Linked DNA regions of Candidatus Microthrix parvicella Bio17-1. The protein of the gene in region 1 binds, or shares a complex with, the protein of each later gene. Links are inferred from orthologs where the notes say so. Each region holds a gene or a part of one and is shown on either strand. Other genes may lie near its edges. The genes, in order: MPARV_RS0100345 and smc.

Region 1 (14,273 bases):
GCCGGCCACCTCGGCCAAATACTCCTTCTCCACTCCGTAGGACGGATGGGTGAGACGGTGGGTCAGCTCCCCGTTGTTGGTCAACAGCAACAACCCCTCAGTCTCGCCATCAAGACGGCCGACCGGGAACACTCGTGGTTCGTCGGGTACCAGGTCCACCACGGTGCGCCGACCGTGCGTGTCCGATGCGGTGGAGATCACACCCGTGGGTTTGTTGAGCAGGTAGTGCACCAGCCCCGGCGCCAAGGCGATGGGGGCGCCGTCCAGTTCCAGCAGTTGGGTGGCGGGATCGACCCGGTTGCCCAGCACCACCACCTTGCCGTCCACCTTCACCCGTCCGGCCTCAATCAGGTTCTCTGCCACCCGACGGCTGGCGACACCCGCCCGTGCCAGCACCTTCTGCACCCGCTGTGGCCCCTCATCCTGGTGAGGCTCCCCACCTGGATCTTCCGGGGTCACCGGGGGTCCGGCTCGTCGTGCGGGTCGGGTTGGTCCTGGATCGGTTCGGTGGCGTCGAGCGCCAGGCCCCGTTCGAGGGCCTCCACCACCTCCGGACCGGGAACAAAATCGGCGACGCCGGGCAGTTCCTCCAGGCTGTCCAGGCCCATGCGTTCGAGGAAGTCCCGGGTGGTGCCCAACAGCACCGCCTGGCCCGGGCCGGGATCGCGGGCGATTTCGTCGATGTAGCCCCGCTGGGTCAACGTGCGGATCACGCCGTCGGCGTTCACGCCACGCACGGCACTCACCTGGGCACGGCTGATCGGCTGTTTGTAGGCGATGATCGCCAGCGTCTCCAACGCTGCTGCCGACAGCCGGGTGGACTGGCCGGCCAGCACCAAGCGCTCCACCCACGGGGCACAGTCCGGGTGGCTCTCGAAACGCCACCCTCCGGCCACGCGGGCCAGCACAAACCCGCTGCGCCGCTCGGCAAACTCGGCCGCCACCTGCCGCGCCAGTTCGTCCACCCGTGCGGCAGAAACGCCGAGTAGTTCGGCCAGCATCGCCGGTTCTGCCGGTTGGTCCGACACCATGATCAGTGCTTCGAGTGCTTGCCGCAGCTCGTCGGACCCGCCGGACGGCTGCAATGCCTCCACCGGGTCGTCGTGACGCCGCTCAACCGTCATAGCTGTCGACCGATGCCAGGTCGAACGCCAGGTCTCCGGCCATCCAGGTCACCATGATGTCGCCGAACGACTCGGTTTGGGCAAGATCCACCCGACCCTGCTTGAACAGTTCCAGTAGGGCGAGAAAGTGCACCACCACCTCCACCCGATCGGCCAGCCCTTCGGTGAGGGCCCGAAACCCGATTGGACCGGTGTTGGGCAGTTCGTTGATCAGGTCGGCGACCACGTCGGTGACGGAGATCTTGATGGTGGCCACGTGCGACAGGTCGACGGCCGGCGTCGGCTTTGGAGCGATCGCCGCCAGATAGGCCCGGCGAAGATCCAACGGGCTGACGCCCTCCAACAGGTCGGGGGCCAGCTGCCAGAACTGCTCCTCCGGGCCACTTCGCCGCGGCACCGAGCGGGCGGCGCGCACGTGCAGCACCTCGAGCACCCGCGCGGCGTCCTTAAAGGTCTTGGCGTCCAGCAGACGCGACAACAAAAGGTCACGCTCTTCGAAGAGCGCGAGTTCGTCATCCAGGTCGATGCCCTCGTCCGCAGGCAGCAACCGACGGGCCTTCAACTCCACCAGGGTTGCGGCGATCAACAGAAATTCGGTGGCCACCTCCAGGTCGAGGTGATCCATCCGCGCCAGCTCGACCAGGTAGGCATCGACGATGCGGGAGAGCGAGACCTCGTACAGGTCGACCTGATCGGCGAGGATCAGGTGCAACAGCAGGTCGAAGGGCCCCTCGAACACCGGTGTGGACACTTCGTAGCTCACGGCACTCAAGTTACACCATCGTAGTTACGAGCGTTCGTACGTGACCTCGGGCTCCAAGGTGCCGTCGGGCCGCTCGACGATGATCATGCGCGACATACACGGCATGCAGTACACCCGGTCGCCCGCCCGAAACTCCCGCACCGAACGGATCACCACCTTGCAGACCGGACAGATCACTTCGTTTGGCGCCAGCGTGTCCCCATCGCCCTGCCAGACCCGGTAGAACTTTCGCCACCGTTTGGGCACCTCGCGGAACCCCCGGTCGTCCAACTCGTATCGGCGCCGGGGCGGTGCGTCGGGAGCATCGTTGTGAGTGGCGGTATCACGCTCCGGGGTCTCGGTGGCGATGTCACTCATCCCACCAACCCCAATCGGTCGACGGCATCGAGATAGTCACGTCCGAGGTCGGGACGCCGGTCTCTGGGCCGACCGAGTGCGTCGAAGGTCGCGTCGAAGGACGCCAGCACCAACGCATCCAACTCTGCACGAGTTCCGGCCAACCGCTCCCGCGTGTCGACGTCGCCCAACAACCGGGGGCCCAGGTCGTTCTCACCGAATCCAAGATGACGACGCTCGTCGGAGATTACGCCAGTCAGCACCTGTCTGGTCACCGGATCCGCAGTCTGTGCATGGTGACGGAAGACGGTGAACTCCATCGTTTCCAGGATGACATTCTGAGCCAGTACCGCCGCCTCCCAGTCGCCGGCATCCACCAGTTCCAGGAGGCGGGCCTTGAACTCAACGATCGAGGGGGTCGCCCGCCGCGCGATCTCGGTGGCGGTGTCACTCACCCCCAACCGGCCCAAGCGATGCAGAAACACCTCCAGGTGTCGAGCCTCGTCCACCACCTGGGTGGCCATGAAGATGCGGGCGTTGTGGTTGGGCGCCAGGCGCACCATGCCGCTGGAGGCTTCCAACGCCGCCGCCTCACCCACGCAGTAGTTGCACAGCGCGGTGATGACGTTCTGTCGCCGGGTCTCCCCCAGCGGCTCGTCCACCGTGGCCGGATCGTACCCGTAGGGGCGGTCGGTCAGATAGCCCTCGACGGCACCGAACCAGAACGAGAACGACTGCACCTCATCGTAAAAGTCGTCCTGATCCATCCCATGGGGTTCATCGCTGCCGTCGGGCCCAAAGGAGTCGGGGAACCCCACGATCACACCGGCAGCAGCGGTGATTGATACTCCAAACCGATCCGCTCGAGGCGAACCTTGAACTCACCCAGCACGGTGTCGCTCAGCACGGCCTCCAGTTCGTCGGGCGACACCATCGCCAGGTTGGCGCCGTGCCAGTTGGTGTTGCCCACCTCCTTTCCGTCGGCTTTGGCAGCCTCCTCGGCCAGGCGCCGCCCCTCCTCGATCGACGCCCCAGAGTCGGCGAAGGCATCGGCGAACGTGGCGAGCATGTGATAGCTCATCTCCTTCTGCATCCGCTCGATCTCGGGCTTCTTCTCGGGATGTTGTGCGATCAGACCGCCGATGCGGTTCTCACCAAAACCCACGTGTCGTCGTTCATCGGCGATGGTGCCCTTCAGGGTCTGCGCGAACTTCGGGTTGGAATCACGGGATGCCGCCTCGAACATCTCAAACACGGTGAAGGCCATGCCCTCCAACACGATGTTCTGCCCGACCACTCCGGCGATGAAGTCGCCCGCCTCCACCTTCTCCAGCAACACCTCTGCGAACTTGACCAGGTTCGGGTTTGCAAACTGGTCGATGGTGGATTCCAGGTCCTCGGGCTTCACCCCCAGGTCGAACAGTCGCTGGGTGAAGATCTCCACGTGCCGGGCCTCGTCCAGCGTCTGGGTGGCCAGAAACCGCTTCGACGCGTAATCCGGGGCGGCGTTCACGAGGCCCGAGGAGGCGGCCAGCGCCGCACGCTCCCCCACCACCAGTTGCACCGTCGACCCGATGGTGCTCTCGAGCATCAGTTCGTTCTCCAGGATCTCGGAAGGCTCCTTCAACCCCTCTGCGTGCCCAAAAACGGTCTCATCCAAATAGCCCTGGGGACACGCCTCCAGCCAACGTTGGATCGAATACTGGGATAGGAAATCGGACACGGCAGGAGCCCCCCCTGGATCGAATTGTTCTACCCGATGGTAGGGATACCGGCCGAGCCTGGATAGTGGCCAGATGTCACCCCCCGCCGGCTCCTCGCATCCCCAACGTTTGCGGGAACAACCGGGGCCACTCGGCAGGCGTCCACCGGGTGCCCCAACCCAGGCCTGCTCCCGTAACGGGGCATTCCTGCGGTTGCCGGCCCCCGGGTTCGGGGAGAGGCCGATCCGGTAGCTTCGGGTCCATGGTCTCCTCCCCCCAAACGAGCCCCAAACGCCCCCGCGTGTTCTCGGGTATCCAACCCTCGGGTGCGCTGCACCTGGGAAACCTGTTGGGGGCCAATCTCCGCTGGGTCACGGAACAAGATCGGTCCGACGCCGTCTTCTGCGTGGTCGACCTGCACGCGTTGACCACGCCGAAGGCCCCCGGCGAGATCGGTCAGGCCTCCCTTGAGTTGGCCACCAACCTGTTCGCAGTCGGGCTCGACCCCGACAAGTGCGTGTTCTTCGTGCAGTCGACCGTGCCCCAGCACGCCGAACTGGCCTGGGTGATGCAGACGGTCACGGCCTTTGGCGAGCTCAGCCGCATGACCCAGTTCAAAGAGAAGCGAGGCCGGGCGGAGTCGGGCGACGGATTCATCTCGGCCGGTCTGTTCACCTATCCGGCCCTCATGGCGGCCGACATCCTGCTGTATGACACCACCGAGGTGCCGGTGGGCGATGACCAGGGCCAGCACGTCGAGCTCACCCGCGACGCCGCCAACCGGTTCAACTCGCGCTACGGCGAGACGTTTGTCATCCCCCAGGCCACGCTGCCGTTGGCGGGCGCCCGGGTGATGGACCTCCAGGCGCCCAACAACAAGATGTCGAAGTCGACCGAAACCGAGGCGGGCATCATCAATCTGAGCGACTCTCCCGCTGCGATCACCAAGAAGTTCAAGCGGGCGGTCACCGACTCGGAGACCGAGGTGCGCTTCGATGTCGCCGCCAAACCGGGTGTGTCCAACCTGCTGTCGATCCTCGGCGCGGCAACCGGCCAAACCCCGGAGGCCGCAGCGGTTGGCATCGAACGATACGGCGACCTCAAGGCGGCAACCGCCGAGGCCGTCGTCGAGTTGCTCACCCCGATCCAGGCACGCGTTGCCGAGCTTCAGGCCGATCCGGGTGAGGTACGTCGCCGCCTGGCGTTGGGCACCGAACGGGCCACCGCCCAGGCGACCGACGTGATGGACCGCGTCTGGGACCGTCTTGGCACCCTCCGCGCCTGAGCTCGGCGCTCGGCGCTCGGCGCAGTTGGCATCAAATGTGTCTGGAAGCCTCTCCAGCGTCAGGTAGACACACTTGAGGTTCCGTCAGCGCGGTCGAGGTTGCCCAAAACGAGCGCTCGACCCATTGCTGTCAGCCGCCGAGGGGCAGGAACCGGCCGTAGCGCCTGGCGGTGCCGAGATCGTCGGCGGGGGTGCCACCGCGCCAGGCGACGTTACCGTTGACCATCACCGCCCTGACGCTGTCGTCGTTGCGGCGCACCAAACGGTTTTGGTCACCGAAGCCCGCCATCGGCTCCTCGTGGATCTCCTCAACGGTGTCGTTGAGGCGCTCGGGGTCAAGCACCACCAGGTCGGCCCGCCGACCCACCGCCGGACGACCGGCATCGATCCGGTGGAAGTCGGCGATATCGGAGGTCAGCTTGTTCACCGCCTGATGCACCGACATGACGACGACCCGGCCAATTGGGCGTCGCCCACCCGCTTCAGCATGCGCAACTGAAAGTTGTAGAACGCCATGTTGCGCAGGTGTGCGCCGGCGTCGGAGAAACCGATCATGGCAGCCGGGTTGGCGGTGATCCACTGCAGGTTCTTGGTGTTTCCGTTGGCCACCACCGAGTACCACCTCCAACGACGGGCCGATCGCCTCAACCGTGCCATTGTCGTCGACGAGCACGTCGGCTCGCTTTGGCGGGGCATCCTCGCCGCCAAACACCGTGCCGTTTCGGATAAGCGTGCTCACGCAGGTTTCTTTCGATGTTGGATTGGCCGGCCCAAGGGGACGGCCACCGCCGCCACCGTGAGAATCCAGCCGTAATAGTCCAGCCCGATCGTCAACCAGATGGCGCCGTGCAGACAGGCGGCACCCACTGCGAAGGGGATGCGACCCCGGCGCCACCACAACATCAGCGGGGCGGCCAACTCAAAAACGATCGAACCCACCACGATGAGAAACGGCAACGGAGGGGCGTTGGCGATGGAGCGGGCCAGACCGGGAAAGGGAGAAGCGGCGCCTGCTGCGCCCTGACGCAGCACCCACGCCATATTGTCACCGGAGATCCAATCCAGACCACTGTGGTGAAGCTTTTGGACACCGGCGATGAAGTAGACGGCGGCGATGATCATCAGCGCTGCGCGGGGTGGCCAGCCGTCGGCCACCGAACGGTCGGCGCCGTCGCGGGTGTTGGCCGTCCCACCTTTCGCAACCACGAAGGGCACCGCCGTCAACAACAACAGCACGTCGTTGTGCATGATCTTGCCGGCGCTGCCCCACACCCCGGCAACGAACAGCAGTGCCAACCACGCCACGACAAAGCCGATCCGTGGGCTCATCCTGGCGACGACCGCCATGGCACCGACCACGCCGGCGACCGCCACGACGTTCAGCAGCCAGCCGGGGGGCACCGACGGCAGCCAGGCCACCGCGAACGCCCGCCGAAACAACGGGTCCGGGATGGCCGCAGCCGCGCTCCAGTGGCGCAGCGCCAGACGAATGCCAAGCACCACCGCCAACCCGGTGCGGGCGGTCTCGAAGCGGGCGGCCGGACCCGGCGCGACCAGGCGCCGATCGAGGCCACCGAGTACGTGAACGTTCGGCGACCTCACGGCAACTCGACGGTCACGACGTCACGCGAGGACAGCACTGTGGCCGGGCCTCCATCGGCATCCAGCCGACGTACCGTCCGACTCACGGCAACGGCATCGACCGTGGTCGGATCGACTCCGGCGACCTTCAGGACGTCCTCAACCGCCGAGCGCTGTTCTGCGACGGGAAGCGATGCAATCTCCGGCAGTCGGCGCTGGGCGGAATCCGACACGAACGCGTTGTCGCCAAAATCGATCACCCGCCGCGTCCCTTCGGCTTCGACAACCACCAACTGCACCTGCGTTTGACGATCGGTACGAATCTGGCTGAAGAGCCGCAACGACGTCAGCGGCCACGGCTCCAGCGTGAACACGGCGCAGACCCCCAGCATGAGCACCATGCCATAGGCCACCAGGCGGGCCCGCCACCGCTCGCCTGCGGGCGTAAGTGTGGCTGCGGGCGTGGGTGTGGCTGCGGGCGTGGGTGTGGCTGCGGCGCTCACCTCGGGCTCACAGTTCCTCATCGCATTCCGCCAGCACAGCACCTGCGCTCTGCGGCACCGTCCAACGTTCCGGTGACCAATGATGCTCACGGGCCCAGGCCGCCACCATCGGGTGGCTCCCGATCGCTTCGAGCCGCTGAGCGCCGAGTTCGGTGTAGGTGAGATACGCGCCCATGGCCACCATCGGACCGCGGCGCCGCGGCGCACCGGTCCGGTCGGTGGCCCGCCGCTCCAGCCAGTCGCCGGCGACGGTGCCCTCCGCAAGTGACGCAACCACCCGGCCTGTCGTGCCAAGCGGGGCCAACGCCTTACCCGCGTCATGCAGCAGACCGGCCCGCACCTGCCAGCCGTCCGTCGTATCCTTGCGGGCTCCACCCCCGGCTGCATGGCCCTCACCGGCTGCATGGCCATCACCGGCTGCATGGCCCTCACCGGCTGCATGGCCCTCACCAGCCAGCACCTGCTCAACACGGCGGGCGACCGCCACCGAGTGCACCCGGTCGCGCACGGTCATCGAGGCGAACAGTGCCCACTCTTCGCCGTCCAGCCGTGCGGCCGCCCATCGGTCTGCCGCCGCAGGATCGGGCTCGGGCCCCACGTGATAGCGGAAACGCCGGTACAGGTGTGCCGGTGAGTCCTTCATGGCGCTCCCCCCTGGTGCGATTGCAACCCACCGGCTTTCCCCGCTCCGGCCCGCGTCCGTTTCGCTCCGACGTGCGCGGCCCGGGGATGCGCCGAACGGTAGGTGGCCACCAGGCGATCCATCGCCACCCGGGTGTATCGCTGCGTCGTGGTCAGGCGTGCGTGGCCCAGCAGTTCCTGCACGGTGCGCAGGTCGGCACCGCCATCGACGAGATGGGTGGCATAGCTGTGACGCAACACATGGGGCGACATCGTCCGGACGTCAAGGCCGGCTGAGGCGGCCCGACGCTGGAGGATCAGCCAGGCTCCCTGGCGGGACAGGCGGCCACCACGCTGGTTGAGGAACACGGCGTCGGCGTCGTCGCGGCTGGGCCGACGAGCCCGCTCCGCCAACGGGCCACGGCCTCCATCGAAGTAGCACGCCATCGTGGCGAGCACCGACCGGCCCACCGGCAGAATGCGCTCCTTGGAGCCTTTACCCATCACCCGCACCAGCGCCCCGTCGAGGTCGACGTCGCCCAGCGACAGTCCGGTCGCCTCCGACACACGCACCCCGGCGCCGTAGAGCAACTCGAGCAGTGCCCGGTCACGCAGCGATGGTGGGTCGTCGCCATCGATTCCGTCGAGGAGGCCACCGACCACCTCCACCGACAAGGCCTTGGGCACTGTGTCGGCAATGCCGACGCCGTCCAGGTCGACGGCAGGGTCGGCCACGCCCAACTCCTCAGCCCGATACCGGTACCAGCCCCGCACCGCAGCCACCGCCCGCGCCACCGACGACCTGGCCCGACCCTCGTCGATCAAACCACGCACCCAGCGCTCCAGATCGGTGCGGGAGACGGCGGGTGAGACCTCGCCATCAGTCCGCAGTCCGGCATCGTCCAGCCATGTCAGATGGGCGGTCAGATCCCGCCGATAGGCCTCGACCGTGGCGCTTGCCCGGCCCCGCTCCACCTGGAGCCAGCCGAGGAACGCCTCGACGGTGACATCCGAACGTGGCGCGCTGCCCGAGTTACCGGTGGCCACGTGGACAACTTCAGCCACGCCGTGCGGCGGCCAGGAGGGCGATGATCGTCTTGGCGTCCACGATGCGACCGGTGGCGATGCCTTCGATCGCCTCGTCCAGGCCCAGCCGTAACACGTCCATGTGGCGCTCCTCGGCGCCGTCGGCCGCTGATGGAACCTTGCTGAGACCGGTTGCAAGAAAGGTCTCATGCCATTCGTTCGAGTAACCGGGAGACAGGAAGAACCCGGCAAGCCGCTCACAGCTCTCCGCCTCGAGTCCGACCTCCTCAGCCAACTCGCGGCGGGCGAGTTCCACCGCCGCCTCCCCCTCGACGTCAGCCTTGCCCGCTGGAATCTCGAGCAGGTCGCCATCAGGGGCAACCCGGTACTGACGCACCAACGTGACCGTGTCGTCGTCGTGCAGGGGAAGCACCGACACGGCGCCCGGGTGACGCACCACATCGCGGCTGTGCATCCCGCCTTCGGGGTCACGCATTTGCGCCTGCACCACATCGATCACAAAACCCGTGTGCACGGCGGTGTCACCAACGATCTCAAACCCGGACGCCGAGGTCAGCTCCGGTCGCCGCCACCCCGCCGAGCCGGGCTCAACCACGAGAGACCGGGCCGTCTCCCACCCCAACCGGGTCGCGATCGACGGCAACGTCGGGCCGCTCGGCCTGGCTCGACCTGCGCCCCCGCACGCGACCCGCCGTCGTTTCATCCGAGACCTGAGGCTCGGAGGAGGCGGCCTCCCCCTGGGGAACCTCGACCCGCGTGGCGGCGGTGCGGGCGGCGGCTGCGGCAACAAACGCGGCAAAAAGCGGCGCCGGTCGGGTGGGACGGCTCTTAAACTCCGGGTGCCCCTGGGTGGCCACCCAGAAAGGGTGATCCTCCAACTCGATAAACTCCACCAGGCGGCCATCCGGCGAGGTACCCGAGCAACTCAGCGCGGAGGCGTCGAACCGGCCCCGGTAACGGGGATTGAACTCGAAGCGGTGCCGGTGCCGTTCCGACACCACCTCCGCCCCATAGGCCTCGGCCACCTGCGAGCCCGGCTTGAGCCGGGCGATGTAGGCACCAAGACGCATGGTGCCGCCCTTGTCGGTCACGCCCCGCTGGGTCTCCATGATGTCGATCACCGGGTGCGGAGTGGAGCGGTCAAACTCCGACGAATTGGCTCGTTCGAGCCCGAGTGCATTGCGGGCATACTCGATGGTCATCACCTGCATACCCAGGCACAGGCCCAGGCACGGCACGCCGTGCTCGCGAGCCCAGTTGGCCGCGGCGATCTTGCCTTCCACGCCGCGGGGCCCGAACCCGCCCGGGATCACAATGCCATCCAGGTCGTGGAGGCGGCCCTCGGCCAGCAGGCCCTCGGCGTCCTCGGCCTGAATCCAGTCGATCGTCGGCTTGACCCCGGCGGCCGCCGACGCGTGATTGAGCGCCTCCACCACCGACAGGTAGGCGTCGGCCAGGCTGACGTACTTGCCAACGATGCCAATGCGCAACGGCGCGGTGGCGGAGGCCACGTGGGACACCACCGCCTCCCACTCGGTCAGGTCGACCTCGGCCTGCTCCAGGCCCAACACCTGCCCCACCACGGTATCGAGGCCCTCGTCGTGCATGATCAGCGGCAATTCGTACAGGCTTGAGGCGTCGGCTGCAGAAATGACCGCGTTCAGTTCGACGTCGCACATCGAGGAGATCTTGAGTCGTAAATCGGCCTCGAGCTCACCCTCGGAGCGGCACACGATGACGTCCGGGGTGATCCCCCGGCTGCGCAACTCGGTGACCGAGTGCTGGGTGGGCTTGGTCTTCAGCTCGCGTGATGGGCTGATGTAGGGCACCAGGGTGACATGCACGTAACAGACGTTGGCCCGGCCGACGTCGAGGCGCATCTGACGAATCGCATCGAGGAACGGCAGAATCTCGATGTCACCCACCGTGCCGCCCACTTCGGTGATCACCACGTCGACGTCGTCGGTGGCCAACGCAAAAATGCGGCGCTTGATCTCGTCGGTGATGTGCGGGATCACCTGCACGGTTTTGCCCAGGTAGTCGCCCCGGCGCTCCTTGGCCAACACCTCCTGGTAGATCGAGCCCGTGGTGGCGTTGGAGTTGCGGGTGAGGAACTCGTCGATAAAGCGCTCGTAGTGGCCCAGGTCGAGGTCGGTCTCGCCCCCGTCCTCGGTGACGAACACCTCACCGTGTTCAAACGGGTTCATCGTGCCCGGATCGACGTTGATGTAAGGATCCAGCTTCTGCAGGGTCACCCGCAGTCCCCGGGCCTTCAACAGCGTGCCCAGCGAGGAGGCGGTCAGGCCTTTACCGAGACCGCTGACCACCCCACCGGTGACGAAAATGTGCTTGGCCATGTCTCTCCCGCGGAAGGTCGTTCGCCGGTCCACTCAAATCTAACCCGAGACCGCCGGGGCCGGTTTGATCGGCGGTGAAGCGTCCTCGGGCAACCGCACTTCGGGCGCTTCAAACGGCTTGCGTACCTGCACCAGCATCAGGAAGGCGCCGATGTACACCAGTGCCAGAGCTGGGATGACGATTCCCGAATCGTTCACCGCACCGCCGAGGAATCCCACGACGAACAGTCCCATCAGCCCGGTGCGCAGATCGGTCGCACCCCGGAAACGCTCCCGCCACGTTCCGGATGTGGTCAGGCTCAGCAGCAGGAAGAACGCTGCGATCGGCACCATCCACGACCACACGGTGAGGCGCATCACACGCAGGTTGGTGGCCACCTTTCGGCGAACGATCTCGGTGAAGCCGTCCCAGCCCCCGTTGGTCACCGTATCGAGATGGGTCCCCGACCCCAGCTTCAGAGCGACGCCCACGGCGACAGCAAAGCCCACCAGGCCGACGAGCACAGCGAGCGCCACGTTGCGTCGATTCCAAGTGATCGGTGACCAGGCCGCCAGCAGCAACCCGAACGCCGGCACAAAAGTCAGGACGCCGCCGAAGTCGGCACCCAGCATCGGTGCCGCGTCCACGACCACCACCAGCGCAAACATCCCGGCAACGGCAACAAACGCGGCCCGTCGATCTGTGGCGGCGTGCAACCAGGAGGCCGCCACAATGACGGCGCAGGCCCCCAACACGGCGAAGGCCATGTTGCCGAGGCCGTAGAACCGGGCTGCGGTCACCGGCGAGTAGCCCAGCAGGCTGATCTGTTGCAGCGGGGCACCGAGCGAAGCATCCACCACCATGACCGCCAGGGTCACCCCTGCCACCGCGTTGAGAGGGCTCAAACCGAATCGTCTCGCTTGCATGGCCAGCAGGGCGGCGGCGGCGCACAGCATCGTGAGAGCCGGGATGGTGACAAACGGTCCCTGCAAGGACACCGGCATCAGTCGCCACAGAAACGTCAACACCGGAAATGCCGCCGAACCCAACGTGACCGCAACCAACACCCCCGGCAGTTGGGAGGATCGCCCGGACCGTCGCGCCACGAGCGGGGCGATGATGTAGGCCAACGCCTGAATCACGATGAAGATGGTCACCGTCGGCGCATAGCTTCGTTCCCGCTGATCCACTCTCCGGTCGAGATCCACCAATGCCCCAATGTCGGGGGCGCCCCGCTCGATGCGCGCCACCGCTCCCCCCAGCCCCTTCGGGCGGGGACGATCCAGTCGGTTCAGCACCGTGGCGGACACGTCACCCATCGTCATGATGCCCTGACGACGGGTGGAATCCGACCCCAGGGTACCTCGGAGGCCCGGCTCGGAGAGGATCAAGGGTGAAAGGTGCCAGCGTGCGTCGTGTCCGAGGCCCAGCACAATCAGCGTGTCGGTGGGCCGCCGGTGCGCATCGATGGCAGCCACCACCCGATCGACGTCGGACACTGCAAGCGTCGACGGGGTCAATGCGCTGCGACGGGTTTCCACCAGGATCAGGTCCGCGTCCAAGTCGACGTACCGGCGGGCCGCTGCGTCGGGGTCATCGCCCACTCCGGCGATGTCCACCGTGTCGATCGTGCCGCCGTCATCGGCCACCGCCGCCGCCCCGTTGGCCAACTGTGCCCGACCCTTGCCCGCCCAGACGTAGCCAACCCTTCCACCGTCGCGCCGGATCGAGTCGCCCAGCAGACCCCGGGTGCCGTAACTGCGGCTGTCGTCGGACACCGTCAACGGATCGATCACCTGGGCCGAACCATCCGGCAGCGCCTGCACCTTGACCGGTCCGGCTGCCGTGGCGGGGGACTCGTTGGTGAGTCCCTCAGCCTCACCAAACTCGAGATCGCCTCCAGGTACCACCAGCGCCACCGGCGCGCCGGCGCCCAAGGAGGCGTGCTGGGATGCGAGGTCACCGGGCGGAGCCGGAACCCGGGTGGACACTGAAGCGGTCGCCGACGACCGGGCCAACGACGAGATGGCCGGGGCCCGTGGGTCCTCGAGCAGGTCCATTCCGGCGCCGGCGATCGTCACCAGAATCACGCGCGGCTTTGCGCTGGGGGCGGGCAGCGCCTCGCCATGCCACCGCGTCGCCTTTCCAAGTCCGACCGACGCCACGATGGCAACCACGCTGAGGGCCAACACCACCGCCAGGCGAAGTCGGGGTGTACCCAGCCGTGGCCACACGGTGCGGACAATGTCGATTCCCTGACGGATTCGATGACGTCGTCCGGCCCAGCCCCGACCCGTGTGATCGTGATCCAGCGGCAGCGACACCTCGGCGAGGCGTGCCCCCGCCCGAAGCGCATCGATCGACATGCCCACCTCCACCCCGAACCTTGGGGCTGGGTGCAGCGAGCGCAACGTGGCACCATCGATCGCCCGTTGGCCCGACAACGGCTCGAGCACTTCGACACCCGTGGTGCTGCGGATCGCCGCCGCCGACAGCGCCTTGATCCTCCCGGCACCGGCCTGGGTGCCGGCGGGTGGGAATCGCGCGACGACCAGTTCCTCGTCGCCGACCAGCAACCGCTCCACCAACGCCGTCAGGTGTTCGGCGGTCTCCGCCAGGTCGGCGTCGGCCAGCAAATACCATGGGGCGTCAGGGTGGGCCAGGACCGCCTCGCCAAGGGCGGCGCCCTTTCCGCGATTCACCGGCAGCGCCAATACCTCCGCTCCCGCGGTCAATGCGCGGGCGCCGGTGTCGTCGGTGGAGCCATCGTCCACCACCACCACCCGGGTCACGCCCCGGATGCGGCGGAGGGCCGCGACGGTGGCCTCGATGCTGGGCGAATTCTTGGCGGGGACGACCGCGATACCGCCGACGTCCGGCTCGGTGCCCTCGTTGGGCACGTCGGAGGGGTTCACGCTGGTCGCCTCACGGTCTGGGTCTTCACGCAACGGGCTCGCTGTCGGGGGCGCCACC
Region 2 (15,378 bases), on another replicon or contig:
CTTGGGGACCACGACCGGCCGATCGATCAGCCGCTGATACTCGGTCTCGTCGATCTTCAGAATCTTGAGGTACCGCTCGCCGGCAAGTGGCGGCTTGCCCGATGCAAGCTCGTAGGCCGCCAGCAGTTCGGGGTCAAACGGATCTGAGCTGTAGTAGCCCGCGGCGACAGCGGCCAGGAACGACCGGTCGTCGATCGGTGCCTCCCGAGTCTCGTCGCCTTCAGGCACGTTCTCAATGATCGCGTCCGCGAACCCCTCCCCGTAGCGAGCGATCAGCCGGTCTCGGCCATCCTCGGCCACCACCAGGTTCGGGTCGGCCCGAAACTGAGCGAGTAGTTCTTCTCGCAGCGCGGCGGCGACACGATCGACATCCCATCGCTTCAGCAGACGTCCTGCGCGCTGCTCTGGATTGTTCGACGACTCGATCGCGTAGGTGGCGCCGGGGTCGATGTCCGAGAGCACATCGGAGTCACCAAAGTTCTTCACGAGGAACGCCGACTGCACCTCGTGACCATCGACTGTGAGCGCCAGATCGAGCATTGGCGACACCACCAGGACCGCGCCGATGCCCGACTCCGTCAACGTGACCTTGCCATCACCGTCGGCTGCTTTGAGCATCAGGGCGCGCATCTCGGCCAGATCGCCGAAGATCGACTGCTCGCGAAATCTGTCGTCCTGACCTGGGTTGACCTTGGCCGCCACCACCGGGACCACGGCCAGCACCACCAGCCCGAACGCCCCAAGGCCTCGGAACAACGCAAGCCGCTGCGGTGCCCGCCGCCGTGTCCATCTGCCCGCCACATCGGTGGCCAGCCATCCGGCCACCACGACGAGGCCGAGCCCCACCACCGGGGTCCAGCGGTAGAAGTTGATCCGAAACTGCTCCAGCGAGTCGGGCACGTTCATCGTGTTGACGAACCCGGCAAACGCCAACCCCAACGTGACACCCAACCACACGCGGGCCCCGCGTGACCGGGGGCCTGCCCGGAGTGCCCCTGCCAGCAACACCACGACGGTGACTATGGCTCCAGCGATCACCAAGGTCGACGGCGGGGCCACCAGCCCGGATTGTTCCAACTCGGTGCGCACCAACAGCGTGGGCGCCGTCACCGCCCGCAGTGCCACCCCTGCGGCCACGTCGGCCGGAACCCGCGGTCCACCGCCACCCGAGTAGCCCATCATGGCGGTGAGGTTGCCCGTGCCAAAGAACTGGTCGAGGAGCACAGGCAGCCACAGCACCACTCCAAGCACCGCCGCACCACCGCTCCACCGGGCGATCGACCAGCGCGTCGAGCGATCCGGGGCGCGAAGCACCGCAGCAAGCACCCCGCCCAGCGCAATCGCCACCAACACCGCCGCAGGTAACACGATCGCCAGATGTTGTTGGGCCACCCACGACCCGTACGCGACGGTCACCGGCAACAGCCGGAAATCGCCTTGTGCCACCGCTGCCGCACCGGCAAAGAGCACCAGCAGGGGTAGGCCCCCCGCATTGGACGAAAGCGGGTCGATCAGCAGGGCACCCCCCGAAACCGACAACACCCCGGCGAGTGCCATCGCACCGATTGCACCTGGCATCGGGCCTGCACGCCGAAAAACCATCCAGGCGGTCACCAGCACGGCCGAGAAATACAGCGCCGACATCGCCAGGATGGTGCCCAGCGCGGGACCGAGCACCCGTTGGGGCACCGCCAACCAATAAAACTCGATCGGCCCGGGATGAGCGATCACCTTCGCCCCGTACAGGTGGCTGGTGGACGGCTGGCCCACCAACGGAAAATCCCCTCGGGAGGCCTCCTGCGCGCGCAGGCTGATCAGTGCGTCGTCCCCGAGCGGGTACCAATCCGCCCGAATTGCGCGACCGACGCTGAGCACAAAAGGCGCCATCATCACCAACACGAGGACGCCGGCCACCCACCGCTCCCGAGCCTTCAGATCCCTGAGGCGGTAGGGCGGCCGTTGCGATGGGGCGCTGGGCATCGGTGCTGCCGACGCCGGTGATGTAACGGTCATTCGTCCTCGAGCTGGGCGAGACGACGGTCTCCACCAACCGGAACCTCACGGCCTGGAGGCGGGCGCTTCCGCCGTGCGTTCCCGTAGGAGATCAGTTCACCGAGCAACCCGAACGACAACAACTGCACCGCCACAACACACAACAACACGCCGGTGACCAGGGCCGGGCGGGTGCCGATGGTGGCTCCAGAGAGTCGCTCGATCAGCATCCAGGTCAGCAGCCCCCCGCCCAACATGCCCGACAGCAACCCCAGGCCACCGAACAGGTGGAAGGGCCGACCGGTGTACTGGGTGAGGAACTTCACGGTGAGCAGGTCCATCATGCCTCGCCAAAAGCGGTTGAGGCCGAACTTGGTGGTGCCGTGCAACCGGCTCCGGTGTGTCACCGGCACCTCTCCGACCGCGAAGCCCGACCAGGCCGCCAGCACCGGCAGGTACCGGTGCAACTCACCGTGCACCGTAAGTGCCGTGGCCACTTCAGAACGCATCATTTTGAACCCGCTGTTCATGTCTGCGGCATCGATGCCCGTCGCGGCCCGGGTAACCCGGTTGTACACCCGGGAGGTCGACCGCTTCACCAGCCGATCCCTTCGGTTGGCCGAACGGCTGCCGGTCACCATGTCGAGACCACCGTCGACCGCCGCCAGCATGGTCGGCAACTCGGCGGGATCGTCCTGTCCGTCGGCGTCCATCAGCACCACCACCTCGCCTCGGGCACGGGCCAGCCCGGAGTCCAGCGCCGCCGACTTACCCAGGTTGGAGCCCAGCCGCACCTGACGTAGGCCCGCCAGCTCTTCGCCCAATCGGTCCAGCACGTCGCGGGTGCCGTCCGTTGAACCATCGTCGACCACCAGGATCTCCCAGGACAGCCCCAGCGAGTCGAGGACGCCGCGCAACTCGGACAGTACGTCGGGAAGGTTGTCGGCTTCGTTGTACGCCGGCATGACCACGGAAAGTGCCGGCACGTTCATGACCAAGAGACTACCCAAGGGTGGCCGTCCCCTTCGGCGGATCCTTTGCCCCATGGGCTCCCACGTTCTGGAGGGGCAGATCCACAGCGGTGCGTCCATCTTGATGCGGGTGCCCGGGTTGAGCTTGTGCTGGGGCTTGATCGGCACCACGCTGGAGGCGTGTCCGCCCCCGACCCACGACGTCTGCCCCGTTGGTCGGTGCCGGCGCTGGGCGGTGCCATCGCAGTTTTGGCGATCATCTTCGTGATTCGCTCGCTGAGTCGCGATTGGGACCGCATCTCCGACGCGTTCTCCACCATGGCGATCGCACCGGCGCTGTTCGCAGCAGCGTTGGCGACCGCGTCCATGACCCTCATCGGGATGCTGTGGGGGCTGGTCCTCACCGAGCGGGGTGCCCCGACGCCACCCTGGACGGCGGTTCGTTGGTACTACGTGGGCGAGCTTGGGAAGTACCTGCCGGGCGGGATTTGGCCGGTACTCGGTCGAGGTGAGTTGGCGCGCCGTTCGGGAGCGCCCGCAGGAACCGCGTACGGCTCCACCATCATCTCGTTGCTCTACCTCTATGGCGCCGCCGTGCTCACCGTTGCTGGCGGCGCCCCATGGCTGGACCGGCTACCGCCATGGGCCCGCGTCACCGTGATCGTCGGTGGTGCCACGGTCATCATCTGTCTGCACCCCACCATCGGCGCGTGGGTGCTGGGCAAGATCGAATCCTTGTCCGGACGGCAGCTGAAGATCGCCTCGCCACCGTGGGGACGGGCGCTGAGATTGGTGGTGGCCTACGTCCCGGCGTGGTTGGGAATCGGCTCGGTCAGTTGGGCCCTGGCCGTGGCGTTGGGCTTTGACATCTCTCCGGTGGGCATCGTCGGCGCCACGGTGGCGGCATGGCTTGCCGGCTTTCTGGCGATCCCGGTACCCGGCGGAGCCGGGGTTCGAGAAGCCACCTTCGTGCTGCTGTGTGGACTGCCACGGGCCGAGGCCGCCGCCATCGCCGTCGCCGCCCGCGTCATCTTCGTTGTTGTGGATCTCGCCGGCTTCGGCATCTGCGCACCATCGGTGCGTCACCTCACCAAGTCGGCCGACCGAAGGTCGCAGGCAACCGATCGGAACGGGCGGGACTAACGACGCGGTTTGGCCACAGCCAGCAACCACGGGGTCACACGGGTGACCTCGACCGATTCGAAATGCGGCTCGAGCACCGCTCGTAGCCGTCTCGGCGTGAACTGCTGGAGGTGTTCCACATCGTTGCCCCAGCGGGCCAGGTTCTTACCGCGCACAAAGTTGCCGCCACGAAAGAACGGCTCATGGGGCACCGTGAGGATGCATCGGCCTCGGGTGATCCGAGCCAGTTCGGCCACTGCACGGTCCACGCTCGGGAGGTGTTCCAGCACCTCCTGGCACACCACCGTGTCGATCGAGCGATCTGGGAACGGCAGGGTGCCGATGTCACCCACCGACGCCGCCAGTCCCGGCACGGCCACAGCGGCAAGCGCAACCTTGGCACGGCGATACTCCACCCCGATGGGCACGACGCCCTCGGGCACCACACGTGCCAGAGCCAGTCCCTCGCCGGTGCCAATATCGGCAAGCCGACCCGGCGTCGACCCGATCTCGGCTGTCACCCGGCCCAGCAATCGCCCGATCAACCGTCGGACCACCGGGTTGGAGGTCGTGTACTTCTGCTCGTCCTGGCCGGCCGCCTCAGGGTCCACCCCGGGCGCCAAGCCGATGCTTCGGGTTTCGATGTCCGAACTCTACCGGCAGCCTCCGCCGCGCCCTGAGAATCGAGGTTCCCCCCTATCGTGCTTCTCCGGATGCAGAAGGGGGGAACCTCGATTCGACCCGCCACTCCATGAGCCCAAGTCCCCGGGACGCGACACCCGGTGACGGCCCACGCCTACCGTCGTACCGTGGCTCCATGTTCGACGAGGCCGCTGCCGCAGCGCTTGCAGCCCAACAGCACGGCCTCGCAACCCGGACACAACTGCTGGAGCTTGGCTTCACGAGGGGCATGCTCAACCAACGTTTCCGGTCGGGGCGTTGGACCCCGCTCGGTCGCAGCGTCGTGTCGTTTGGCCCCGCTCCACACGAACTCCGGGCTCGCACCATGGCGGCGCTGCTGGCCGTGCCAAACAGCGTGGCCAGCCACCGCACGGCCGGACTCCTGCACGAGCTGCCGGGCCTCTACATCAGCCGACCCGAGCAGCGGCGGTTGCTGCGGGGGCCAGTGGAGCTGTCCACCACCGGACGCAGCCGGGTTCGCCCATTCGATCTCCTAATCCACGAGCGAACCACGATGCCCCGGTCGCTGTACCTGCACGGCATTCGGGTGACTACGGTGCCCCAGACGCTGATCGATCTGGGCGCCGCGCTTGAGCCGCGACTCCTCGATCGTGTGATCGACATGACCGTGGCCGCCAACCGCTGCCCGTTGGAGGCGCTGGAGCGGCTGCTCGACGAGTCCCCAGGTCAAGGCGTTGCCGGACGGGCAGCAGTGCACCGGATCGTCACCTCCCGTCACCTGCCGGGCGGATCGATGAGCGTCATGGAGCGCCTGTTCTGGGAGCGCATCCGTCCGTCGGGTCTCGCCATTCCAGAGCGACAGGTTCAGATGCCGTGGGGCGCCACCGTTGACCTGTTCTGGGTCGCCTGGCGGTTGATCGGCGAGCTGGACAGCCGCTCCTGGCACGAGCGACAGCGGGACCGGGAGCGCGATGCCCGCCGGGATGCCGAGGCCCTCAGTCGGGGATTCGCCACCTTTCGCATGACCTGGGAGATGATCACCGACGAGGTTGAGCGCACGATCAGCCTCCTGGCATCCACGATGGAGCGGCGCACCGTCTGACGGCGCGGGAACGCCACGGCGGGCACGGCGGTCGACGGGCCAACCGGTTGGGTCGGCCGCTCGAAGCGAGGCGTGTTGCCAACGCGTGCCGGGCGCCGGGCAAGGTGGCGACGCGACATGATGGTCTCTGTCTCTCCACTCCGGGTGCCCTTGGATGGCCAGGCGCTAACCCGCCACTCGCTTTTCGGACAGCACCTTGGAGGAGCCGCCAGGTTCCATGGTGACGCCATAGAGCACGTCGGCGGCCTCCATGGTTCGTTTCTGGTGGCTCACGATGATCAGCTGCGCGGCGTCGCGGAATTCTGCGACCAGGTCGAGGAAGCGATGCAGGTTGACGTCATCGAGGGCGGCCTCCACCTCGTCCATCACATAGAACGGGGAGGGGCGGCTGCGAAACACTGCGAAAAGGTAGGCCAAGGCGGTCAACGACCGCTCGCCACCGGACAGCAACGACAGCTTCCGCACGTTCTTGCCCGAGGGTCTGGCCTTGAGCTCGATCCCGGTGTTCAGCAGGTCGTTGGGGTCGGTGAGGCTGAGCGACCCCTCCCCGCCCGGAAACAGGGTGGAGAACAACGCCTCGAAGTGCCCGGCCACATCGGCATATGCGGCGGCGAAGACCGAGACAATCTCGTCGTCGACCGCCTTGATGATCTTGGACAACTCCCGCCGTGAGGAGCGCACGTCCTCCAACTGCGCCCCAAGAAACTCGTGACGCTCGGACAGTTCGGCGAACTCGGCCAGTGCCAGCGGGTTGATCGGTCCCATCAGCCGCAATTCCCGCTCGAGCACTCGGAGGTGTTCAGCCGCTCCAATGCCCTCGGGCAACTCGGGGGCCGGGGCGGCCTCGGCAACCTCGGGCTCCACTTCGAGCTCGGTCCGGACCTGCTCGGTAAGGGTCTCCAGACGCAGCTTGAGTTCTGCGTCGGCCACCTCGGCCTGATGCCGGCGCTCGGACAGCTCGCCGAGCGAACGCTCGCTCGCGACGCGCTCCGAGCGGAGGGTCTCCAACTCGCCGGTGAGGGCTCGGGCCTGCTCGCTCTGCGCCCGTCTGGCCTCCCGGACCCCCACCAGATCGGATTCGACGACTCCAAGGCGCTTGGCCACAAAGGTTGCAAGGCGTTCGGTGGCCTCTGCTCGGGCGTCCAGCTCCACCCGACGCTCGGCGGCGGCCTCCGCCTCGGCCCGGTTGCGCTCCAACCGGTCGCGCACCGAGACCCGGCGGTTGGTCAGCAGGCGGCGGCGCTCTTCAACTCCGGCGGCCCGCACCTCCAGGTCGCGACGCAGCGCTGCAGTGGCCGCCGCCCGTTCGTCCAGTCGGGCCCGAGCCTCACCAAGCGCCCGCTCCCGCTCGGCGAGGTCAGCCTCCTCGGCCTCCAGAGCGGGCAGGCGGCGCTCCAGCTCCAGTCGGTGGTCGCCGTCGGCCCGGTGTCGCTCGGCCAATTCGGCGACATCGGCGTCGAGGCGCACCGCCTCCCCCTCCGCTTCAGCGATGGACCTGGTCGACCGTTCGATGCGCTCGCGGGCCGAACGCCGCGTCGCCTGGGCCGAGTCACGGGCCCGCTCGGCCTGACGAAGCTCACCCTCGGCTTCCCGAACGGTCGCCTTCGCAATGTTCAGTCCGGTAGCGGCCAGGTCGTGGGCCGCCTGGGCCTCCTGCGCCCGCGCCTCGGCTTCTTCGAGCGCAGCGCCCGTGGCCTCGGTGGTGGAGGTGCCCACCCGCCAACCGGTCAACCCAAAGCGGTCGCCGTCGCGGGTCACCACCACCCGCCCCTGGTTGGCCAGCGCCACGTCGACGGCCTCCGCCCAACCGCCGTCGACGCACACGGTCCCGCCCAGCAGGGCACCCAGCAGGCGATCGACCGCAGCGCTCTCCGGTGCCGCCTTGGCGCGCACGTGGGCGCCAACCATCGACGTTCCGGGGATCGGCCCTTCCGTCGGTGCACCTCTCGACGCACCGAGTGCCAGGACCGCACCCGCCGCGCCGTCGACGCTGAGGGTCTCGAGGGCCCGGCGAGCCGAGGTGGGGTCGGCCATCACGACCGATGCCAAGGAGTCACCGGCGGCCGCCTGGAAGGCGGCCTCCCAGCCCGCGTCGACCTCCACCAGGTCCAGCAGGGTGCCCAGGTAGCCGTCCACCTCGGCCAGTGCCGCCGCTCCGGCGCGACTCCGGGCAGCATCGAGCGCCTGGCCCAGCGCCTTGGCACGCGCCGCCCAGCTCGCCCGGTCATCGGCCGCCCCCCTGGCCTCGGTATCGGCGGCGCTCAGCGCGGTGCCGGCTGCTTGCACCCTCGAATCCAACGCCGCCACCAGCGCATCGTGGTCCTCATCGCCCTGCGCCAGCTCCGCCTGGGCCAGTTCCAGCTCCTCGGCCAATCCGGTCAGACGCTGTCCCAGCTGATCGCGGCGCTGGTTGAGGCGCAGGGTGTCCCGCTCCTGCTGGTCGATGCCGCGCCGCAGCGCACCCAGCTCGGCCCGGGTCGCCGCAGCATCACCGCTGGGCTTGGGCACCCCCCCGCCCCAGGTGGCCTCGAAGTCGGCGCGGGCCGTGGCCAGCCCCTCCTCCGCTCGGCGCCACTCGGACTCGGAGGATCCCAACGTGTCGGTGTCGTTGTCGACGCCTGCCAGGTCGAGGTCCAGCTGGGCGCCCTCCGCCTCCAGCGCAGCGATGACGCCTTCATCGATAAACGACTCGCGTTCGCGCGCCAGGTTGCGGCGCCGCTCGGCCAGCAGCGCGCCCTGGCCACGGGCCCGCTCGCGCAGCGCCTCGTAGCGGGTCAGAAGCCCCGAGTGATCCACCTCGCCCAGTGCGGCCAGGTTGGTCTCCGCGACAACCACCCGTGCATCCAGGTCGGCCAGTGCCGCCCGCAGTCGCTGGTCTTCGGTCCGCATTGTTTCGCCGTCAGCGGCGCGCTCGTTCAACTGGCGTCGCAGCCCGGCCAGGCGCTTGCCCAGCAGATGGATGCGCAGGGCCGACAGCTCGGCGGTCAGGTCTCCATGTCGTCGGGCCGCCTCGGCCTGACGCCCCAGTGGCCGCAACTGACGCCGCACCTCGCGCAGCAGGTCACCCACCCGGGTCAGGTTGGCCTCGGTGGAGTTGAGTCGACGTTCGGCCCGTTCCTTGCGCTTGCGATGCTTGAGGATGCCGGCGGCCTCCTCGATGATCGCCCTCCGGTCCTCCGCTTTGGCGTTGAGTACCGCGTCGATCTGCCCCTGGCTGATGATGACGTGCTGGGTGCGCCCCACGCCGCTGTCCGAGAGCAGGTCCTGCACGTCCAGCAACCGGCACCGAGCGCCGTTGATCGAGTACTCGCTGTCCCCGGAGCGAAACAGCACCCGTTTGATCGTCACCTCGGCGAACTCGATCGGCAACATGCCCGCCGAGTTGTCAATCGTGAGCGATACCTCGGCACGGCCCAATGCCGACCGATTGTCGGCGCCGGCGAAGATGACGTCGTCCATCTTGGCCGACCGCACCGCGGAGGGCGCCTGCGCGCCAAGAACCCAACCGATGGCATCGACCACATTGGACTTGCCGGAACCGTTGGGTCCGACCACCACGGTCACGCCCGGCTCCATCCTCAGGGTGGTCGAGTCGGCGAACGACTTGAACCCCTTCAGTTGCAGGCTCTTCAGGAACACGCTGGGTCAGACCTGGGTCTGCTCGCAGTAATAGGTCCAGCCGTGACCGTAACGTCGCTTCACGACCGGCCCACGGGCGCGGGGGCTCATCAGGCCGTCCTTGCGGTACACGGCCAGGTACTCGCCGTATCCGCCGGTTTTGCCCGACAGATCCTCGAACGGCGGGTCGTCAACCGCCGTGCCGCCGTACTTGATGGCGTCGTGCATCGTCTCCACCACCGCCCGGTAGAGCCGCCGCACCTCTTGGGCCGACAGCGAGGCCGGGTTGCGGTCGAAGCGAAGCCCCGCCGTGTAGAGGATCTCGTCGGAGTAGATCGGGCCGATGCCGACCAAGAAGCTCTGGTCCATCATGATCGATTTCAGTTTGCCGCTGCGACGCAGCAGTGCGTCGCCAAAGGCCACCCAGGACACCGGCGTCGCCACCACATCCATCCCCAGGTTCCCGGCGTCGGGCAACCCCAACAGATCGTCCTGGGCCAGCAGGCGAACCTCGGAGGTGTTCTCGGGATCGTTCAGGCGGATCGGCTTTCCCTGGCTGAACGAGATCACCATGTCCGGTTCCGGTTCGGGTCGAGGCGGCGACGAGTCGGTCTTGCGGCTTTTCGACTTGGCCTTCTCCGGAATGTTCTTGCGAACCCACGCGCCGTTACCCAAACGGATCACCATCGCATTGCCGGTGGCAAGACGAAAGACCAGGTAGGGGCCCAGCCGCTCCACGTTGGACACCTTGACCCCATCGGTTCCCTCGGTGAGTGCAGCGGCCGTGGTGTCCACCAACAACTTCTTCTTGTGCACCTCGATCGAGACGATCTTCTTGCCGCCCGCCTCCCGCTCGAGGTCTCTGCGAATCACTTCGTACTCGGGAAGTTCCATGGGTCTCCGTTCGATACTGCTCGGTGCCGGGATGGTGCCGGACCCCGGTGTTGCGATCGCTTCTCTGGTGCTGATACTCGCGGGCATTGGCGCCGGGCGCCACTAGAGGGTTCGCTCAGGGGACTCCAGCGTCCTGAGGGCGGTCTCCGCCACCGCCTGTTCGGACTGTTGTTTCGATGTGCCGGTGCAAGGTCCGAACTGTTGACCGAGCACCTTGACGGTAGTGCTGAATTCCCTCCGATGTTCAAGACCCGACATGACGGTGGTGTAGTCGGGCATGAAATCCGCCCCGTCGGTTCCGTCACGTTCACCCAGGTCGACAACCAGCCGTGCGGCCAGTTCCTGCAGCCTTGACTTGGGATCGAAGGCTCCCAGACGTTCATCAAAGACGTCGCTCAGCAGGTCCATCACCACCCTGCGGGCCTCGATGATTCCACCGTCGAGATAGACCGCCCCCAGCACCGCCTCCATGGCGTCGGCCAGAACTGCACCGTTGTTGCGCTCCCCTTGCAAATCGGCCCCCTTGGACAGCCTCAGCGCCCTCCCAAGTTCCAGCGTGCGGGCCAGATCCGTCAGCGTGGCCTCGTTGACGAGCGTGGACCGGGCCCTGGTGAGTCGGCCCTCGGAATGATCACTTCTGCGACGGAAGAGCGCGTCGGACACGACGAAGCCCAGGACCGAATCACCGAGAAATTCCAACCGTTCGTTGGACTGGGCAAAGCCTTGTTGACCGAGAACCGAACGGTGTGTCAGCGCCAGCGCCAGCAGCACAGGATCGGTGAACACGTAGCCCAGGCGTTCGGACAGGGCGCGGTCCTCCGACGAGTGGTCGATGGTTGGCACCTTGCGTCGTTTTCCCATAGCTGAGAAGACTCCTCGCGGTCACCGACGCCATGGCGGTGAGGACGGGCGATCGAAGTCGAACCCGGAACTCAGGAGTCCATCCGGGCCATGACGTAGTCGACTGCATCACGAACGGTCAGCAGGTCCACCAGGTCTTCATCGTCGAAGAGCACTGCGCAGGATCGTTCGGCGAGCTCGTCCTCGATCAGCTCAACCAGTTCCACCAGGGCCAGGCTGTCGGCCCTCAGGTCCTCGGCGAACCGGTCGTCCTCAGCGATGGTGTCGGCGTCGCCCTCCAGGATGTCGGCCAGTTGCTCCCTGACGAGTTGCAGCACGGCATCACGATCAAGCGACTGGCGTTCCATGTGTGTCTCGGCGGGCACCGCTACCTCCAGGGTGTGGTTCGGGCGCAGTAAGAGGGCGCACGGAGCCAAGGACACTACTACCGCTTGGGTTGGGCCTCACCTCGTTCGGCTGCCCCGGCGGGAGTCCCTCCTCGGCCGGCGCCGGCGGCGAAGCGACCGGCACCCGCCAACGACTCGCCGCTGCGCAACGTGTCCAACCCCAGCCGAGTCTCGTTGGCCAGGGCAGCTCCAAGCCCGAGGCCCCATTGTTCGTTGCACGACCTTCGGTCGTTCCTCAGACATGTCTGAGGCAACGCCGACAACGACGTGGCCAGCTCGATCGCCTCGTCCAACGCCTCACCCGGCTCGCAGACCCGGTTGGCGAGACCCCACGCGCCGGCCTCGCTGCCGGACACGCTCCGACCGGTGAGAATCATGTCCATGGCGCGGCTGTGCCCGACCAGCCGGGGAAGGCGAACCGTCCCGCCATCGATCAGCGGCACGCCGAAGCGTCGGCAGTACACCCCGAAGGTGGCGTCGCTCGCCGCCACCCGCAGGTCGCACCACAGGGCCAGCTCCAACCCTCCGGCGACGGCAAAGCCCTCCACCGCCGCGATCACCGGCTTGTTCAGCTCCAGCCGGGTGCAGCCCAGCGGAGCCGGTTCCGACAGGTCTCCGGCGACCCGGTTGCCGTTGCCCTCGGCGATGGCGTGCAGGTCGGCGCCTGCGCAGAACGTTCCGTTCGCACCGGCCAACACCGCCACATCGAGTGTGTCGTCGGCATCGAAGCCGACGAACGTCCGATGCAAATCGTCCGCCGTCGGGCCATCGATGGCGTTGCGGCGCTCGGGCCGGTTGATGGTGACCACCAGCGTGCGGTCGACGGTGCGGATACCCAGGTTCATGTGCCCAGGCTGCCAGAGCGTCGCCGCGCCGGCGACGCGTACCATCGGGCGCATTGGCGCAAGGCCGCTGAGGGCCATGTGTCCGGGGGAATGGGGAGGGTCAACCATGAAGTTCGATCGACGCGGATTCCTGACGGGTTCGGCCGGCTTGGCGGGGGCGTTGGCCCTGACCTCGTGCACCAGCAACGGCCGGCGGGCCGACGACCAGCCCGAGTGCATCGATGGTGCCGGCTGTGCCACCGCGCTCTCCCAGCCTGGAAGCGATGGGCTGATCGACGAGGCGGTGTACCAGCGGCGCATCGACGAGTACCTGAGGTTCGCAACCGCCGAGTTCATCCCCGGCAGCGCTCCCGGCGTGGCCGGTCATCTCATTCGGGCAGGTCGAGACCCCGACTACCGCTGGGCCGTCGACGAGGTCACCGTCGACGCCTTCGCCGACACCTGGGACAAGATCGATTCGTGGGAGGACACCCGCGACTTCGACCTGATGTACCTGCTGTGGCTGCTCAAACTGGGTGCCGGGTCCGAGTCGAGTGGGGCCACCGTCGGCAACAACATGACCACGCTCAGCCCCAAGCTGCTTCAGGCCATCGAGCAGCGGCTGGTCGACAACCGTTACCGGTACAACGACCCCAACCCCGACGGACGCCTGGACAACCTTTGGTACTGGTCGGAGAACCACATCGTCATCGGGCGGGTCATCGAGTTTCTCGCCGGGCAGCACCTCAGCGAGCAGACCTTCACGGTCACCGGCCTGACCGGCGCCGAGCACATGGAGCGCTCCAAGCCCGAGATTCTCCAGTGGATCAGCGAGCGCGCCCGGTTTGGCTTCTTCGAGTGGCACTCCAACGTGTACATGCTGAAAAACATCACCCCGTTGATCACCTTGATCGAGCTGGGCGACGACCCCGAACTCACGGTGCCTGCGGCCATGGCCCTCGACCTTTGCCTCGTCGACCTGGCCGCCCACACCCACGCCGGGTGCTACACCGCACCCCGGGGTCGCACCTACAAAAAGGACAAGATGACCTCGCGTGACGAGGCCACCTTTGGCACCGCCAAGCTACTTTTCGACGACACCACCTTCGACTACCAGAGCCACACCGACACCGGTGTCACCTACCTGTGCGCAGCCGGCGCATACCGTCCGCCCCAGGCGGTCGTCGACATGGCCTTGGCCAAGGCGCCCGGCGTGGTTCGCGAGCGTCACGGCATCTTCGTCGACGACGCTGCGCCGGTGGCCGAGTACCCCAAGGCCCCGTTCGGATACCACTTCGATGACCCGGCCAACCTGTCGTTCTGGTGGAGTCTTGGAGCGGTGGGCACCTGGCAGGTGGCGGGTATTGGCCTGTCCGAGGCCAAAAGGTACGACCTGTTCGAGGTACCCCTGTTGGCCCAGGTGAAGGCGCTGGTCGACCTCAACGGCGGCGACATCGACCGCATCCGACCCTGGCTCCAAAAGAACCACGCCATCGTCAACTTCGGGTTTCTCGGCGAGGCCAACACCTACGCCTGGCGAGGCGACGCCGTGTCGCTGGCATCGGTGCAGGATCACCGATTTGGCCAGATGCGCGATCAGGCCCACAGCTGGCAGGCGGCCATCGACGCCGACGCCCTCGTCTTCACCAATCACCCGGTGACCGACCGAGATGAGAGCACCGACTGGGCCGAAGACGGGCGGCCCGGCTACTGGACCGGCGAGGCGTCCATGCCCCGTTCGGCCCAACACGAGCGGGCGGCCATCCACATCTACCAACCGGCGTGGGACGAGACCACCGACGAACTGTTGTGGGGCGTGTTCGGCTACCAGCCCTTCACACACGCGTACGTGCCGCAGGACCGCTTCGACGAGGTGGCTCAGGAAGGCCGCTGGACCTTCGCACGAAAGGGCGAAGGTTGGATCGCGCTGTGGTCGTGGCGCACCCCCACCTGGCGCGACTACGACCCCACCAGGTTCGCCACCGATGGCATGGAGCAACCCTTCGACCTGGTGGCCGAGGGCGGCCCCGACAACGTCTGGATCGTCGAGGTCGGCGAGGCCGCCGACGGCGGCTTCGCGGCCTGGAAGGCATCGGTCTTGAAGGTTGAACCGCAGGTGGAGCGCACCGACAGCGGCTTCGTCGTCAGCTACGACTCCGCTTCGGCGGGGACGATGACCTTCGGGTCAACCGGGCCCCTCACGTTGGACGGGTTAGAGGTGGACCTCGGCGACTTCCCACGCCACGATTCGGCGTTCGGCACGGTCGACCACCTGGACACAACGATGGAATTCACCACCGAATCAGCCAAGCTCAAGCTCAACTTCGAGGCGAAAACACGTGCGGTCGGCCTCGTGTAGGCCGGACCGCTCTCGATCGAAGCCATGTCACCGCGGCTGCTCTCCGCCGTCGACGTCGTTGTTCCTTGCCTCTTGGCCAAGGCCACGATCGCGACCACCACGCCCGCGACCAGCGCCAAGAAGGAGAGCCCAATGAGGCCGACCCACACCCATTCGTTCAATTTCTAAGAACCAGCGCCATCAGGTTCATTCACTCGATCAGGAGCGAAATCCCCTGCGATGGTCGACCCAAGCGGGTCTAGCTGACCTCGATGGCCTGACGGCCGTGGTACCAACCGCAGTTACTACACACGGCGTGGGGGCGCTTCGGGGTGTTGCAGCGATCGCACAGCGACCGGGGTGCCGACTCGAGGCGCCAGTTGGAGGCCCGACGGCTGCGGCTCTTCGCCTTGGAGGTCTTGCGCTTGGGAACAGCCATGAGAAACACCTTGATCGAGGGGTACCCCACACCATTGCATGGGTGTGAGCGTCGGGCAGCCGACAACGATACCGCCCAGAGCCCACCGGATGCACCTCGGGCGCCGACGGTGGCGATTCAGCGGTCGGGGTGAACCTCTGCCAACGCCGCCCATCGAGGGTCGGGAGGGCGCTCCTCGGTCTCGGCGGG

The links.
Region 2: the proteins of MPARV_RS0100345 (region 1) and smc are in contact, whole or in part, in a crystal structure (PDB 3ZGX), measured with the Bacillus subtilis proteins. The link is inferred for Candidatus Microthrix parvicella Bio17-1 from one-to-one orthologs.

What each region holds. Positions count from the first base shown.
Region 1 is NZ_AMPG01000001.1:66,337-80,609, forward strand. What follows is about bases 1-2,878. They hold MPARV_RS0100345 (segregation and condensation protein A), read right to left. Parts: upstream 1,888-2,878; coding sequence 1,114-1,887; downstream 1-1,113. Other genes in these bases: MPARV_RS0100335 (pseudouridine synthase), read right to left, coding at 1-459; scpB (SMC-Scp complex subunit ScpB), read right to left, coding at 456-1,124; MPARV_RS0100350 (hypothetical protein), read right to left, coding at 1,912-2,244; MPARV_RS0100355 (ferritin-like domain-containing protein), read right to left, coding at 2,241-2,878. In the rest of the region: more of MPARV_RS0100355, read right to left, coding at 2,879-3,041; MPARV_RS0100360 (ferritin-like domain-containing protein), read right to left, coding at 3,044-3,946; trpS (tryptophan--tRNA ligase), read left to right, coding at 4,189-5,211; MPARV_RS0100370 (amidohydrolase family protein), read right to left, coding at 5,342-5,656; MPARV_RS0100375 (hypothetical protein), read right to left, coding at 5,635-5,823; MPARV_RS0100380 (hypothetical protein), read right to left, coding at 5,947-6,813; MPARV_RS0100385 (hypothetical protein), read right to left, coding at 6,810-7,295; MPARV_RS25110 (hypothetical protein), read right to left, coding at 7,303-7,938; MPARV_RS0100395 (tyrosine recombinase), read right to left, coding at 7,935-8,963; MPARV_RS25270 (NUDIX domain-containing protein), read right to left, coding at 8,974-9,558; MPARV_RS0100405 (CTP synthase), read right to left, coding at 9,551-11,320; MPARV_RS21905 (glycosyltransferase family 2 protein), read right to left, coding at 11,360-14,215; MPARV_RS0100415 (lipid II flippase MurJ), read right to left, coding at 14,241-14,273. UniProt on the Bacillus subtilis protein: Participates in chromosomal partition during cell division. May act via the formation of a condensin-like complex containing Smc and ScpB that pull DNA away from mid-cell into both cell halves.
Region 2 is NZ_AMPG01000002.1:382,437-397,814, forward strand. The notes cover bases 5,795-9,777. They hold smc (chromosome segregation protein SMC), read right to left. Parts: upstream 9,469-9,777; coding sequence 5,995-9,468; downstream 5,795-5,994. Other genes in these bases: MPARV_RS0110065 (DUF559 domain-containing protein), read left to right, coding at 5,795-5,829; MPARV_RS0110075 (DNA-formamidopyrimidine glycosylase family protein), read right to left, coding at 9,475-9,777. Outside these bases: MPARV_RS25155 (DUF2339 domain-containing protein), read right to left, coding at 1-1,914; MPARV_RS0110050 (glycosyltransferase family 2 protein), read right to left, coding at 2,010-2,984; MPARV_RS0110055 (lysylphosphatidylglycerol synthase transmembrane domain-containing protein), read left to right, coding at 3,144-4,106; MPARV_RS0110060 (class I SAM-dependent methyltransferase), read right to left, coding at 4,103-4,696; more of MPARV_RS0110065, read left to right, coding at 4,903-5,794; more of MPARV_RS0110075, read right to left, coding at 9,778-10,341; rnc (ribonuclease III), read right to left, coding at 10,444-11,202; MPARV_RS0110085 (acyl carrier protein), read right to left, coding at 11,274-11,567; MPARV_RS0110090 (crotonase/enoyl-CoA hydratase family protein), read right to left, coding at 11,627-12,433; MPARV_RS0110095 (hypothetical protein), read left to right, coding at 12,540-14,771; rpmF (50S ribosomal protein L32), read right to left, coding at 15,010-15,189; MPARV_RS24720 (YceD family protein), read right to left, coding at 15,307-15,378. UniProt on the Bacillus subtilis protein: Required for chromosome condensation and partitioning.